Regions from separate parts of the Parviterribacter kavangonensis genome, predicted to be linked through region 1. Evidence: riboswitches for the same ligand, from Rfam matches in the RefSeq annotation. Region 1 holds a riboswitch; the other holds the start of a gene.
The links. Region 1 has a riboswitch for cyclic di-AMP ahead of AC1UE4_RS01115 (hypothetical protein). Riboswitches for the same ligand answer to the same signal wherever they lie in the genome.
Positions count from the first base shown of each region.

Region 2: linked by a shared signal. The riboswitch ahead of AC1UE4_RS18795 (transglycosylase family protein) and the one ahead of AC1UE4_RS01115 (hypothetical protein) in region 1 are both predicted to bind cyclic di-AMP.

Region 1 covers NZ_JBXPJA010000001.1:230,105-237,697, reverse strand. Annotated here, with positions in the region: gene AC1UE4_RS01120 (glutamine synthetase family protein) at 1-999, opposite strand, end outside; gene AC1UE4_RS01115 (hypothetical protein) at 1,043-1,792, opposite strand; cyclic di-AMP (ydaO/yuaA leader) riboswitch at 1,803-1,943, opposite strand; gene AC1UE4_RS01110 (c-type cytochrome) at 2,082-2,561, opposite strand; gene AC1UE4_RS01105 (DNA polymerase III subunit alpha) at 2,615-5,974, opposite strand; gene AC1UE4_RS01100 (hypothetical protein) at 6,061-7,251, opposite strand; gene AC1UE4_RS01095 (DUF4253 domain-containing protein) at 7,398-7,593, shown strand, end outside.
Region 2 covers NZ_JBXPJA010000002.1:612,643-620,235, forward strand. Annotated here, with positions in the region: gene AC1UE4_RS18765 (cytochrome P450) at 1-138, shown strand, start outside; gene AC1UE4_RS18770 (class I SAM-dependent methyltransferase) at 135-890, shown strand; gene AC1UE4_RS18775 (1,4-alpha-glucan branching protein domain-containing protein) at 881-2,254, shown strand; gene AC1UE4_RS18780 (MBOAT family O-acyltransferase) at 2,268-3,674, shown strand; gene AC1UE4_RS18785 (alginate O-acetyltransferase AlgX-related protein) at 3,679-4,851, shown strand; gene AC1UE4_RS18790 (sigma-70 family RNA polymerase sigma factor) at 4,852-5,715, opposite strand; cyclic di-AMP (ydaO/yuaA leader) riboswitch at 5,845-6,016, shown strand; gene AC1UE4_RS18795 (transglycosylase family protein) at 6,012-6,674, shown strand; gene AC1UE4_RS18800 (alpha/beta hydrolase family protein) at 7,260-7,593, opposite strand, start outside.

The sequences.
Region 1 (7,593 bases):
GTTGCACGCCGGGTCGGGGCAGCGCAGCTCCATGTGGGCGGCGCGCGGCGGGACGCGGACGAGCGCGGAGCGGTTGCGGCGGCTCCACGCGACGTAGACCGGCGCCTCGAACCCGGGCACGAGCCGCTTGTACGAGTTGACCCACTGCGCGAAGACGGCGCTGAGCTCGCGCGCGTGGCGCAGCTGTCCGGCGATGAAGCCGCGGCCGACGGCGGAGAGGCCGTAGGGGTCGTCCTCCGCGACGAACGCGTCCTTGCCGTCCTTCGTGAGGCTGAGGTGCGTATGCATGCCGCTGCCGTTCTCGCCCTCGAGCGGCTTGGGCATGAACGTCGCGTGCCAGCCCTCGGCGATCGCGTACTCCTTGACGGTGATGCGGGCCGTCATGACGTTGTCGGCCATCTGCAGCGCGCCCTCGGACGACAGCGCGATCTCGTGCTGGCTCGGGCCGCCCTCGTGGTGGGAGCTGCCGACGTGGATGCCGAGCTGCTCGAGCGCGAGGACCGTCTCGCGCCGGACGTCGGTGCCGGCGTCGAGCGTCGTGAGGTCGAAGTAGCCGCCCTCGTCGAGGGGCTCCGCGGTCTGGCGGTCGCGGAAGAGGAAGTACTCCGGCTCGACGCCGACGTTGAACCCGTCGAAGCCGAGCGCGTGCATCCGCTCGAGCGCGCGCCTGAGCACGTGACGCGGGTCGCCCTCGTACGGCGTGCCCTCCGGCGTGAGGACGTCGCAGAACACGCGCGCGACGCCCTGCTCCTCGGGACGCCACGGGAGGATCGCGAACGTCTCGGGGTCGGGCATCGCGATCATGTCCGACTCCTCGACCGGGTTGAAGCCGGTGATGGAGGAGCCGTCGAACGGGACGCCGTCGCGCATCGCGCGCTCGATCTGGTCGCGGCCGACGCTGAACGACTTGAGCTGGCCGAGGATGTCCGTGAACCACAGGCGGACGAAGCGGATGTCGCGCTCGTGGACGAGCGAGAGCACGTGGGCGGCGCTCGGCATGGCGCGAGAGAGTAGTGGGCGGCGGCGCCTCGCCGCGAGCGGGCTAGTGCTGCGCGGCGTCGACGGTGACGACGAGCGCGGGCGCCTGCTGGGCGGCCGCGGCCGTGTCGATCGTCGCGGCGTTGGCCTTCGGCGTGCCGATCGCGGCGATGGCGATGAGCAGCAAGCCGAGCAGGAACGCGTAGAGCGCGATCCGGTCCGGGCGGCCGGCGAGCCGGTCGGCGGGCGAGCGCGAGGGACGCCGGCGGCCGGCGCCGGCGGGCACGCCGCTGGCGCGGGCGGCGGGGACCGCGGGGACGCCCGCGAGGCCGTCGGCCTGGCCGCGGATCTCGATCGTCTTGCGCGTGCCGGGCGGGGGCGGCTCGGACACCGTCCAGTCGTCGAGGTCCCACCCGCTGGCGCGGTCGTCGTCGGTCAGCCAGGCGCGCTGGTCGTCGAGCGGCTTGGCCTGCGACGTCTCCTCATCGAGATTGAGCCACGACTCCGTCGCCGGCGCATGGTCCGCGCCGAGATCGATCCACTCGAAGCGGCCCGGCTCCTCCGTCTTCGCCGGAGGGTCGAGCAGCGAGGCGAGCCCGGCGTCGAAGTCGAAGTCCACCTTCGGGCGGCGGCCCGTCTCGGCCACCAGCTCGCGCGTCTCCATCATCTCGCGAGCCTCCGCGAGCGGCGCCGTGGCACGGCGGAAGCGGCCGGTCGGCGCGTGCTGCTTGGCGCCGTCGGCGACTGTCCCGCTCTCCTGCGGGCGAAGGTGCTGCACGTCCTCCCACCAGGGGCGGTCCGTGGTCTCGCTCATGCCGGTGTCGTCTTCCTCGTTCCTCGTGCTTACGGGGTTAGCTGACGGGCTCGCGCCGGAAGAGCAGCGCTACTCCTTGCCCGGAAGGCAAGACGATTCGCCCCAACAGTTGGGTCCCCCGCTCCAGTCGGTACGTCCGCATCCTCACGAACGCCCCGGATGGACTCAGCGGTCTGACGCGGCGGGATCGTAGCAGGGGCCGAAGTTCCTGCAAACGCACCGGAGTTATGAAGTCCTGCAACCCCGCATGTTGCGCGGTTTCGTCACCGCGCCCGGGTGTTCGGGACGTCTAGCCGCGGCCCGCGGTGGCCGCCACGAAGTCGGCGACCTTCTCCGCGTCGTTGCCCGTGAAGAGCAGCGCGGGCATCTGGCCGCGACCCTGCGCGCGGCCGTTCTTGATGGCGTCGAGGATCAGCGCCTTCGGCGGGCGGAGCGCGTCGAGGTTCGGCCCGACCCGGCCCGTCGCGTGCGCTGCCTTGAGCGTGTGGCACTGCTGGCAGGACTGCGAGAAGAGCTTGCGCCCCGCCTCCTGGCCGGCGTTGAGCTTCACCGGGCCGGCCTCCGCCTGGTCCGCGCCGTCGATGCCGACGGCAAGCGGGATCGCGACGGCGAAGAGCAGCACCGACAGGCCCGTGAGGACGTACACGGCTCGGCGGCTGCCGCGGCCGGGCTCGCTCGAGGACGTGCGGCCGCGCCCGGCGCGCATGGCGGCGAGCACCACGGCAAGACCGAGCAGAACGAAGGCAAGGACGAAGATCGCGGTGGCCATCGGAGCGGGAACTTACCCAGTCGGGCCGACGCAAGTCGCGCGGGTCGGCCGGATCATCGCTTCCTCCCCTGGGTGAACGACAAGACCGGCGGGGCGACGGCGCGGAAGTCCCCTCCGCCCCCTGCGGCGGCGACCTTCGGCAGCTCCTCCTCGCGCTCGCCGCCGACGATCGCGAGCTCCGTGACCTCGGCGGCGATCCGGTCCGGCGCCTCGAGCGCGGTGAGGCGGTCGACGACGACGTTGATCGCGCCGCCCGCCGAGGCGAACTTCTCGACGCGGCCCACGGCCATCACGAGCGGCTCGGACCGGACGGCGAGGCGGTCGCGCTCGTAGACGTTCGGCGGCACGACGAGGTTCACCGTGCCGAGCTCGTCCTCGAGGAGGATGAACGCGACGCCCTTCGCGGTCCCCGGCCGCTGGCGCGCGACGACGAGCCCGCCGATCCGCACCTGCTTGCGGTGCGGCAGGGACTCGAGGTCGCGGCTCGACACCGCGCCGCGGCCGGACAGCGCCTCGCGCATGAGGCCGACGGGATGGACGTCGACGCTGATCCCGGTCGTCGCGTAGTCGGCGATCATCTCGTCCCACGCCCCGAGCCGCTTGAGCTTCGGCGGCGCCGGGAGGTCGAGCCCGAGCGACAGCTGCACCGCCGACCCGTCCCGCTCGAGCTTGCGGCCGGGCGCGGCGATCCCGAGCCGCCACAGCGCCGTCCGCCGGTCCCCCGCCAGCCCGTCGCACGCCCCCGACCACGCGAGCGTGTCCAGCGCCGACCGCCCCGCGCCCGCGCGCGACGCCAGGTCCTCCAGCGACCGGAACGGCCCGCCCTCCTCGCGCGCCCTGACGAGCTCCGCGACCTCGTCCGCCCGCACCCCGAGGACGTAGGCGAGGCCGACGCGGACGCTCTCCTCCTCGATCGTGCAGCCGACCGCGCTGCACGCGATGTCGGGCGGCCGGACCTCGATCCCACGCCGCTGCGCCTCGTGGATGAGCGCGTCGGAGGGGTAGAAGCCCATCGGCTGCTCATCCAGCAGGGCGCAGAGGAACTCGAGCGGATGGTGGACCCGCAGCCAGGCCGACTGGTAGGCGAGCAACCCGAACGCGGCGCCGTGCGCCTTGGGGAAGCCGAAGCCGGAGAAGCCGACGACCATGCTCCAGACGCGCTCGGCCAGCTCGGGCGTCACGTCGTCGTGCCGCGCCTGCGCGCCCGCGACGAAGGCGTCGTGGTGGGCCATGATCGCCGCCTCGGACCGCTTGCGGCTCATCGCCCGGCGCAGCCCCTCGGCCTCGCCGGGCGAGAACCCGGCGAACGCCATCGCGACCTCGATGACCTGGTCCTGGAAGATGATCGCGCCGAGCGTCTCCTTCAGCACGGGCTCGAGCGACGGGTGCTCGTAGGGCACCTCGAACGACGGGTCCTCGCGCAGCCGCTGGCGGCGCTCGATGTACGGGTTGACCGCGCCGCCCTGGATCGGGCCGGGCCGGACGATCGCGACCTGGATCGTGATCTCCTCGAGCGTCTCCGGCCGCGTCCGGCGCAGCGAGGCCATCTGCGCACGGCTCTCGATCTGGAAGACGCCGGTGGTGTCGGCCTCCTGGATCGACGCGAACGTCCCGGCGTCGTCGTACGGGATCTGCGACAGATCGATGATCTCGCCGGTGCGCTTCGCGATGAGGTCGACGCAGCGCTCGACCGCCGAGAGCATCCCCAACCCGAGGAAGTCGATCTTCAGGAACCCCGCGTCCGAGCACGAGTCCTTGTCCCAGTGGACCATCTGCCGCCCGGTCATCGAGGCCGGCACGACGGGGCAGCAGTCGACGAGCGGGCGGGTCGCGACGATCATCCCGCCGGAGTGCTGCGAGAGGTGGCGCGGCAGACCGTGCGCCTCCTCGGCCAGGCGCGCGAGCCACCCCCACCGTCCCTCGCCGCGCCCCTCGCCGAGCGCGACCTCGATGTCCTTCTCCACGTCGTTCGCCCACGCCTCCGAGCCGCGCGCGACCCGCTCGATCTCGCCGGGCGGCAGGCCGAGCGCCTTGCCGATCTCCCGGATCGCGCCGCGCGCCTTGTACGTCGGGAAGGCGGCGACGAGCGCCGCGCGGTCGCGGCCGTAGCGGTCGTGCACGCGCGGCAGCAGCACCTCGCGCACGTCGCGCGGGAAGTCGAGGTCGATGTCCGGCAGCGACACGATCTCCTCGTTGAGGAAGCGGCCGAGCAGCAGGTCGTTCTTCACCGGATCGACGTGCGAGAGGCCGGTGAGGTAGCAGACGATCGACGAGACGCTGGACCCGCGGCCGCGGCCGGGCGGGAGCACCTGGCGCGCCGCGCTCGGCCCCCGGACCTCGCAGGCAACCTCCCGCGCGAGCTCGAGCAGCTCGTGATGGAGGTTGAAGAACCCGGAGAGGCCGAGGTGGGCGATCAGCCGCAGCTCCGTCTCCAGGCGCCGCTGCGCCTCGGCCCGGTGGCGGCTGCCGTGCGGGTAGCGGCCGTCGAAGCGCGCGTCGCAGATCTCGGCGAGCGTCCGGTCGGCGCGGTCGTCCTCCGCGCCGGGGTAGCGGTAGCCGAGGTCGCTCGTCAGGTCGAACGTGAGCGTCTCGGCGAGCCGCACCGTCTCCGCCAGCGCGTCCGGGTGGTCGGCGAAGCGGGCGGCCATCGCCTCCGGCGAGGCGAGCACGTGGGCGTGGTTGCCGCGGCGCAGCGGCTCGGACGCGTCGAGCGTCGTGTGCTCGCGGATCGCGACGAACGCGTCCTGCACGAGCGCGCGGGCGCGCGTGTGCGCGTGGATGTTGCCGGTCGCCACGCACGGCACCCCGAGCCGGGCGGCGAGCGAGGCGAGTCCGCGGTTGAGCGCGCGGTCGTGGCGCTGGTAGGGGCGCTGCAGCTCCACCCGGAAGGCGTCGCGGCCGAACGCGGCGAGCAGGCGGCGCATCGTCGGCTCGTCCCGGATGCCCTGCCGCGCGCAGCCGCTGAGGCAGACGAGCCCGGCGGCGTGCTGCTCGAGGTCGTCGAGCGTCACGCGCGGCGCGTCGACGACCGGCCCTCCCGCGGGCGCGCGCGTGTGCGCGTGCGCCTTCGTGAGCAGGCGGCACAGGTTCGCCCACCCGGTCGCGTCGCGGACGAGCAGCGTCACATGCCGCGACGGCGGCGCCTCCCCGCGCAGGTCCGCCGTGGCCGAGCGCCCGGCCGGCCGCACCCACGGCGCGTCGATCACGTCGACCTCCGCGCCCTGGATCGCGCGCAGCCCGAGCGCCGAGGCCGCCTGCGCGAACTCCATCGACCCGTAGACCCCGTTGTGGTCGGTCAGCGCCATCGCCGAGTAGCCCAGCCGCGCCGCCGCGGCCGCCAGCTCATCCGGCTGCGAGGCCCCGTCGAGGAACGAGAAGGCCGAGTGCGCGTGGAGCTCGACGTAGTCGGTCATGAGCGAACACATGTTCGCATGCCCGGAGGACGCCAAGACGACACGTCGGCAACGCCCGCGAGGCTCGTCGGGCGGCGAGGTCGGACTCAGGCGGCGAGCAGGCAATCGAGCCGCCGCGACCACCCCATGCCCGGCTCCCTCCCCGCCGCGGCGATCAGCCGGGCGGTGTCGACCGTGCGGATCTGCTCGTACCCGACCTTGGCGCCGAGGCCGACGGCGGCGCCCTTCGCCGACTCGTCGTGCGTCGTCGCGTAGACCCGCACGTCGACGCGCGCGCGATCGGCGAGCCGCGCGGCCGCGGCCGGCGTCGGGCGGTGCAGCAGCCCGGTGGCGAGCGCTCGCGTCGCCGGATCGGCGAGGTCGATCCGCGCCTCGGCCTCGACCCGGCCGCCGCCCGCGACGTCGAACGGGCCCGCCTTCGCCGCGCCATCGGCCCGCCCCGTCGCGCCGACGACGAGCGCCGCCGGCCGGTTCTCCCGGTCGAGCGTGATCTCGACGGTGCCGTCGCGCGCGAGCCCGCCGGTCGCGCGCACGAGCGGCGCCTTGAGCGCCGCCACGACCGCGCGGTCGCGGGTGAGGAAGAACGTCCGCTCCCCCGTCCGCCGGTCGACGCGCACGCCGGCGGCGACGTCGGCGATCGCCGACCCCGTACCGCCCATCCCCAGTGCCTTGAGCGCCGCCAGCGCCTCGCCGCGCCCGCCGAAGTGCACGAACCGCTCGTCTGCGTCGCCCTCGCGGCCGGCGAGGAAGCCGGCGAGCCCGCCGATCCCGCCGCCGAGCTCGGCGTCCTCGTGCGCGAGCCGCGCGACGAGCCGGTCCGCGGCCGCCGCGTCGGGGAGCACCCAGCGGCGCCCGTCGCCGGCCCGCCCGCTGAACACCGCATCGACCGACGCCTTGAGCGTCCTGCCGCCGAGCGTCATCTCCGCGCCCCCGGTCACTGCGCCGCCCGCCTCGTCGAAGCGCACCACGGTGACCGCGACCGTCCCGTCCGACCGCTCCTCCCGCAGCACGGACCGGCCGTCGCCGAGCCGTGCGACGAACGCCGACAAGCGCGTCTCCCGCCCCCGCTCGGTGCTCGACACGACGCACGGCCGGGGCCCGCCCTCGCCGTGGCAGTCGCCTCCGGAGACGAGGCAGAACCCCCGCTCGACCGCCGCCGCGACCGCGCGCGGCACGCCGGTCGCCGCGTCCGGCACGACGCCCAGCGCGCCGGCGAGCAGCACGAAGAGGACCGCCACGACGGCGACGTACTCGAGGCTGGCCTGACCGCGTTCCACGTCCGCGACGTTCGCCGACGCCGGCGCGCGCGGGCTCCACGGATCGCAACGAGACTGCGGAGATCCCGCCCTACCGCCCGACGGCGCGCCAAGACGCCTCACCGCTCAGCGTGTGGAGGTCCACCCGACGTAGATTCCGCGGAATGGTGAGCGACCCCGATGAGGTCGAGCGGATCCTCGGGCGGCCCGTCCGGCCGGTCGCGATCCCGGGGACCGAGGAGGTCGCGTTCGTGAGCGACATCGCGGTCGACGAGATCCTGCCCGCGTGGCAGCAGGCGCGCGAGCACGTCAGGGCGCTCGGGCGGTGGCCGGTGGTGATCGCCGGCTTCGGGTCGGGCGCGG
Region 2 (7,593 bases), on a different contig from region 1:
CAGACCGTGCTCGGCACGATCCTGCGGTCGGTCGAGCTGCGCGCGACGACCCCGCGCAGCGAGCCGACGGCGCGCCGGACGATCACGCTCGTCCCCGGTCGAGGATCCGAGGCGCTAGTAGCCTCTCGCGCCGCATGACCGCCACCGAGCCGATGCCGCACTACGTCCAGCAGAACCAGCCCAACGGCGTTCCGCCGCTCGAGCTGACGGGCGAGCGGACGCTGCCCGACGTGCCGGAGGAGAACTACTGGTACCAGCGCCACCTCGTCGTCTACGAGTGGCTGCGCGACCGCGTGGGCGGGTTGAAGGTCATCGACATGGCCTCCGGCGAGGGCTACGGCGCGAACGTCATGGCGCAGACCGCCCGCGAGGTCGTCGGCATCGAGGCCAACCCGGACGCGTTCGCCCACGCCGTCGCGCGCTACCCGAAGGTGCGCTTCGAGCGCTCGATGGTCGAGACGTACGGCGAGGACGCCGACGTCGTGACGTTCCTGCAGACGATCGAGCACGTCCAGGACCCCGGCGCGGTGCTCGAGAACTTCAAGCGCAGCGCGCCCGTCGCGTACGTCTCGACCCCGAACGTCAAGACGCTCGCGCCCGAGGGCGAGGAGCGGTCGGGCAACCCCTGGCACATCAAGGAGTACACGCTCGACGAGTTCCGGGCGCTCTGCGAGGGCCACTTCGAGCGCGTCGAGATCCTCGGCCTCTACCACGCGCGCAAGCTGCTCGTGCACGAGAAGGCGATCCGGCTCGGCTGGGACAGCGTCCATCCCAAGCTCGGGATCACCAAGCGCTTCTACGACTGGTTCGTCCCCGCGATCGACGTGCGCGACTTCGTCCTGCGCCCGGCCGACGAGCGGGCGCTGGACTTCCTCGCCGTGTGCCGCTGAGCATCGTCCTGCACACCCACATGCCGTACGTCGAGGGGTACGGCACGTGGCCGTTCGGCGAGGAGTGGCTGTGGGAGGCGATGGCCACGTCGTACCTGCCGTTGCTCGACGTCCTCGAGTCCGCGCCCGAGCTGACGCTGTCGCTGACGCCGGTGCTCGCCGACCAGCTCGAGGCGCCGGGTGTGGGGGAGCGGTTCCTGCGCTTCCTCGACGAGATCCGCACCGAGACGCACCGGCGCGACGTCGCGGTGGCGGACGACCCCGCGATCGCCGCGGCGCTCGAGCGTTCGGCGCGGCAGTACGCCGCCGCCGCGGACCGCTTCCGCGCGCTCGATGGCGACCTGCTCGGCGCGCTCGCCCCGCACGTCGCCTGGACGTCGTCGGCGACGCACGCCGTGCTGCCGCTCGTCGCGACCGAGCAGGGCGTGCGGCTGCAGGTGCGCAGCGGCGTCGTCAGCCACCGCGAGCGCTTCGGCGCCCACCGGCCCTGGCGCGGCGGGTTCTGGAGCCCCGAGTGCGCGCACGCGGCGTGGCTGGACCCGCTGCTCGAGGAGGACGGCGTCCACGCGACGTGCGTCGACCTGACCGACGTGTACGGCATGGGCGCACCGATGCACCTCAAGCCGATCCGCTCAGCCGCCGGGCCGCTGCTCGTCCCGATCGACCGCGCCGTCATCGACCTCGTGTGGAGCGACGCCGGCTACCCGAGCCGCGGCGCCTACTGCAACACCCATCGCCGGACCGACTACGAGCACACGCCGTGGTCGGTCGAGGGCGGGCCGTACGACGCGGACCGCGCGCTCGAGCAGGCGCGCGACGACGCCGCCGACTTCGTCCGCCGGGCGAGGGAGCGCACCGCCCGCGGCGGCCTGTCCGTCTTCGCGGTCGACACCGAGCTGCTCGGCCACTGGTGGCGCGAGGGCGTCGCGTGGCTCGGGTTCGTCGTCGAGGAGGCGCGCGCGCTGGGCGTCGAGCTCGTCGCGCTCGACGACGCGCTCGAGACCGCCGAGGCCGTGCCCGAGCCCGACGGGGGGCTGCCGGCGACGACGTGGGGCCGCGGGCGCGACCTGTCGACGTGGAGCGGCCCGCCCGTCGCCGAGCTGGCGTTCGCCGCCCGCGACGCCGAGCTGCGCGCGCTCGCCGCGGGGCCGGCGCTGACCGACGACGCCGCCCGTGCACTCCTCGCGCTGCAGGCCAGCGACTGGGCGTTCGTCGTCTCCGAGGACCTCGCCGAGCCGTACGGCCGCGAGCGCGCCGCCGGCCACCTCGCCGAGTTCGAGCGAGCGCTCGCGGGCGACGACGACGCCGCCGTCGCGCGCGGCATCGCGCCCCGGGCCACCGCCGCACCGCTGCTCGCCTCCTAGCCTGAGCGCGCTCGTGGTCTTCACCTCGATCGAGTTCCTCTGGCTGTTCATGCCCGTCACGCTGGTCGCCTACCTGGCGCTCGGACCGGGCCTGCGCAACGCGGTCGTCGCCTCGTTGTCGCTCGTCTTCTACGTGTGGGGCGCCGACGCGATGGTGCTCCTCTTCCTCGGGAGCATCACGTTCAACTACGGCGCCGGGCGGCTCATCCACCGCTTCCGCGAGCGCGGCGACGAGCGCGCCGTGCGGCGGGTCATGTGGGCCGCGGTCGCGGCGAACCTGGCGCTGCTCTTCTTCTGGAAGTACGCGGCGTTCGCGGTCGGCCAGGCCGGCTTCGACGCGCCGGACATCGCGCTGCCGATCGGGATCTCGTTCTTCACGTTCCACGGGATCTCGTACATCGTCGACATCACTCGCGGCGACGCCCGGCCCCTGCGCCACATCGCCGACTACGCGCAGTACATGGCGTTCTTCCCGCAGCTCATCGCGGGGCCGATCGTCCGCTTCCGCGAGATCGACGACCAGCTGCTCGCGCCGCCGCCGCGCTCGCAGCGCGTCGACGACGTCGCCGAGGGGTTCCCGCGCTTCGCGCACGGCCTCGCGAAGAAGGTGCTCATCGCCGACCCGGCCGGCGCGGTCGCCGACAGCGCGTTCGCGGTCAGCGGCGGCGACATGTCGAGCGCGACCGCCTGGCTCGGCGTGTTCGCCTACACGGTGCAGATCTACTTCGACTTCTCGGGCTACAGCGACATGGCGATCGGCATGGCTCGCTTCTTCGGGTTCCGCTTCCCGGAGAACTTCAACCGGCCCTACTCGTCGCTGTCGCTCACCGACTTCTGGCGGCGCTGGCACATGACGCTCTCGCGCTGGTTCCGCGACTACGTCTACATCCCGCTCGGCGGCTCGCGCGGGACGCAGAGCGAGACGGTCCGCAACCTGATGGGCGTCTTCCTCCTCACCGGCGCGTGGCACGGCGCGAGCTGGACGTTCGTGCTGTGGGGCGTCTACCACGGGCTGCTGCTCGTGGGCGAGCGGCTCACCGGCATCCGCACGTGGGCCGACGACCGGCAGGTCGTCCTCCGCCGCGCCGTGACGTTCGTGCTCGTGATGTTCGGCTGGGCGCTGTTCCGCGCCGGCTCGCTCGGGCAGGCGGCCGACGTGTGGAAGGCGATGGTCGTCCCGGCCGGCGGTGGCCTCGACCCGGCGGTGCGCGACGCGCTCAACACCGAGACCGTGCTCGCGCTCGGCGTCGGCGCGGCGAGCGTCCTGCTCCCGCGCACGTTCGTCGGCGGCCGGCTGCTGCAGGGCCCGTGGACCGGACGCGCGCTCGTCGCCCGCGTCGCCGTCCTCGCGCTGCTGCCCTGGGCGGCGATCACCGTGGCCGCCGGCTCGTTCAGCCCCTTCCTCTACTTCCAGTTCTGAGACCTTGACCGTCCGCCGCTTCATCGCCGTCGCCGCGCTCGTCTTCTTCACGCTGCCGATCGGCCTGCGCGTGGCCGGCGTGACGGCGCGCCCGTTCGAGAACCGCCCGATGGCCCCTCGGCCGGAGCTGAGCGCGGGCTGGGACGTCTTCGACCAGACGACGCGCTTCTTCGTCGACCGGATGCCGCTGCGCGAGCAGGCGGTCCGCGCGCACAGCTGGACGTCGCGCGAGGTGCTCGGCACGTCGCCGACGTGGCGGCAGGACCTGCTGGCCGGCGAGGGCTCGGGCACCGCCGCGCTGCCGCAAGAGGCGAGGGAGGCGGCCGGCGAGGGCGCGCGTCCGAAGGACACGCGCCAGGACGAGCAACAGGCCGGCGCGCCCGGTGCGGGTGCCGGTCCCGTCCTCGAGGGCCCCGACGGGTGGCTGTTCCTGACGGCCGACCTCCAGCGCGCGTGCTCGCCGCAGCTGCCCTGGAGCCAGGTCGCCGCGAACCTCCAGTCGGTCACCGCCACGATCGCCGCACTCGGCAAGGACGTGGTGCTGATGGTCCCGCCGGACAAGACGACCGCCTACGCCGAGCTGGTCGAGGGTCCGTCGGACCTCATCGGCTGCGCGACCCGCAACCGGCGCGAGCTGTGGGCGCTGCTCGAGCAGGCCGACAACCCGACGCTGCTGCCGCTGCGCACGACGATCGCGGCGGCGCGTCGGGCGACACCCGAGCCGCTGTACAAGCGCAAGGACGCGCACTGGAACACCGTCGGTGCGTCGTACGCACTCGAGCCGCTCCTCGGCCGCTTGAGCTCGCGGGTGCGGGTCCGGCCGAATGAGCTCGTGGCCGCGCCCGATGAGCGCTACCAGGGCGACCTGACGATCCTTCGCGGCGCGCCGGAGGACGACACCACGCCTGCCCGGGTCGTCAAGCGCGCGCCGGGCGCGCCGGTCCTGCGCGGCCGGACGCTCTTCATCGGCGACTCGTTCGGCAACTACCAGCTCGAGCAGCTGCGGGCGTACGCGCCCGACCTCCAGGTGCTCCCGTGGCCGTCGACCGACCCGGCAGCGCTGGCCGCCGCCGTGCGGGACGCCCGGCGCGTGATCATCGAGGTGGTCGAGCGCGAGCTGACGATGGTCACGCCGGACGGCGGCCCGCTCGTGGCGATGGCCGCCGCCCTGCGCTAGCTACGCGGCCTCGCGCAGCGCCCGGCCCTCGGGCAGGCGCTGGAGGCGCTCGAGCGCGGCGTTCTCCAGGAGCCGTGCGCGGTTGGCGGTGATGCCGAGCTGCTTGCCGATCGCCGGCAGGGTGTGCGCCTGCTCGCCGAAGAGGCCGTACCGGAGGGTGAGCACGCGCTGCTCGATCACCGAGAGCTGGTCGAGCGCCTCGCGGACGGCGTCCTCGCGCAGCGTGTCCTCGGCGACGACCTCCGGCCGGACGGCGTCGGCGTCGGCCAGCAGGTGGCCGAGCTCCGTGTCCTCCTCGCCGCCGACCGGCGCGTTGAGCGACACCGGCGTGCGCGACGCGCGGCGCAGATCCTCGACCATCTCCGTGTCGAAGTCGAGCAGCTCCGCGATCTCCTCGGTGGTCGCGTCGCGGCCGAGGCGCAGGCCGAGGTCGCGCTCGGCGCGCATGATCTTGTTGACCTGGTCGACGACGTGGACCGGGAGGCGGACGGTCCGGCCCTTGTCGGCGATCGCGCGGGCGATCGACTGCCGGATCCACCACGTCGCGTAGGTCGAGAACTTGAAGCCCTTGCGCCAGTCGAACTTCTCCACGGCGCGGACGAGCCCCAGCGTTCCCTCCTGGATCAGGTCCAGGAACGACAGGGCGCCCTCGCCTTCCCGCTCGCGGCGGTACCGCTTGGCGACGTGCACCACGAGGCGCAGGTTCGCCTCGATCATGTGCTGCTTGGCGGCGAGGTCGCCACGCTCGATCCGCTTCGCCAGCTCGATCTCCTGAGCGGCGTTCAGCAGCGGCACCTTCCCGATCGCCTCGAGGAACGCCTGGAGGCCGTCGGCAGAGGGGTCAGGGAGGGGGTTCGGGCTCATCGTGCCTCGGAACTTTCGTCGCCGTCCCTTAGCCGAACCCAAACGGAAGGCAAAGGTTGTGTTAGGGCTTCGCGTACCCCACGTGCAGGCGCACCGGCGTTCCGCCGAGCGAGTCCTCTACACTCCGCCGCTCGAACAACGCCGAGTTCCGGGCTGTCGCATGCCCGGAAGCGGGGGACCCAACCGAGCGAGCGCGCCGTACCGGCGCACGCTCACGGGGCGAATCGCCAAGTGCTCTTGGCGTAGCGCACGTCCAGCGCGAGCCCGTCAGCTCACCTCGTAGGCGCCGCGACGACATGAAGGAGCAGTTCGACGTGCCCATCAACGAGGAGCCTCTGCACGCCATATCGGCGCCGCGCGACCTCGCCGACGAGACCCACGTGCGCCGCTCGCTGCGCGCGGCGGTCGAGCGCCGTGCCCGGCGCCGCCGCCGCGAGCGCGCCGGCCGCGGCGGGCGGCGCGCCATCGTGACCGCGACGGCGATGCTGGCGATCGGCGCCGGCGGGGCGTTCGCCCAGTCGACGGGCGAGAGCTCGTCCGGGACCAGCACGACGGCGCAGGTCCAGCAGGCGCTCGGCATCCCGGCCGACGGCATCGCCGGCCCGCAGACCCGTCGTGCGATCAAGCGCTTCCAGCGCCGCAACGGCCTGACGGTCGACGGCATCGTGGGGCCGCAGACGCTCGCCGCGCTCGGCCTGTCGGCCGCGAAGGCGACGAGCAGCAGCGCGCCGAGCGACCTGCTCGCGCGCATCGCCCAATGCGAGTCGGGCGGCGACCCGACCGCGATCTCGCCGGACGGTCAGTACCGCGGCAAGTACCAGTTCAGCCGTTCGACCTGGCAGTCGCTCGGCGGCACCGGCGATCCCGCCGCTGCGCCCGAGGCCGAGCAGGACCGCCTCGCCGCGCAGCTGCTCGAGACGCAGGGGCGCAGCGCTTGGCCCGTGTGCGCTTCTTCGTAGCGGCGGAGCGCTTCTTCGGCGTCACCGCCGCAGGCCTCGCCGGGCAGCCGGCGCGCATGTCGGGACACACCCACGGCGCGCCGGCGGCGCGGGGGTCGCGCAGCGAGAACGCCGACCGGTAGTAGAACGACACCGCGTCCCGGATCGGGATGCCCTTGATCAGGTAGGGCACGTTCCCCGCGTACGGGTCGGCCGGGTTCGCCTTCGCCGGGTCGTAGGTGCCGGCCCCGATCGACGTCTTGTCGACGCTGTCGTCGAACGACGCGGCGACGAGCCGCTCGAAGCCGCTCTCGTCGCCGCGCAGCTTCCAGTCGAGCCACGCCTTCGTGAAGTACGAGGCCATCCGCTCGCCGAGCTGGTTGGACTGGAAGACGAGCGGGATGTACGTGTACGCGAGGTGCGTCGCGTTGCGCAGCGTGACGAGCTGCGCGTCGAGGCCCGCGTCGCGGATCTGCTGGTAGCCGGCCGCCTTCTCGTCGGGGTCCGGCGCCTCGGGCATCGGCTGCGTGTTGAACAGGTAGTCGTTCGTGAGTCCGAGCGCCGGGACGTTGATGAGCTTGCTCGTCCGGTGCTCCTCGGGGATCGTCACGCCGTCGCAGCTCTCGATGGCGCGCAGCCCGTCCCAGGCGACGATCGTCTTGACGCGGTCGTCGCACTGGCCGACGACGCTGACGGCGGACGCGCCGAGCGAGTGGCCGGCATGGCCACGCGGTCGCGGTCGAGCGCATCCGACCACGGGTTCTTGCCGGAGACGAAGAAGCTCAGCGAGTCCTCGGCGCCCTGGAAGAAGTTGTAGTCCTGCTGGTACGGGACGCCCGAGCACTCGCCGGGGCAGTCGTCGCCGAACAGCGACGAGTCGCCCTGGCCCTGGACGTCGTAGGTGAGCACCAGGTAGCCGGCCGACGCGAGGTCCTGCGCG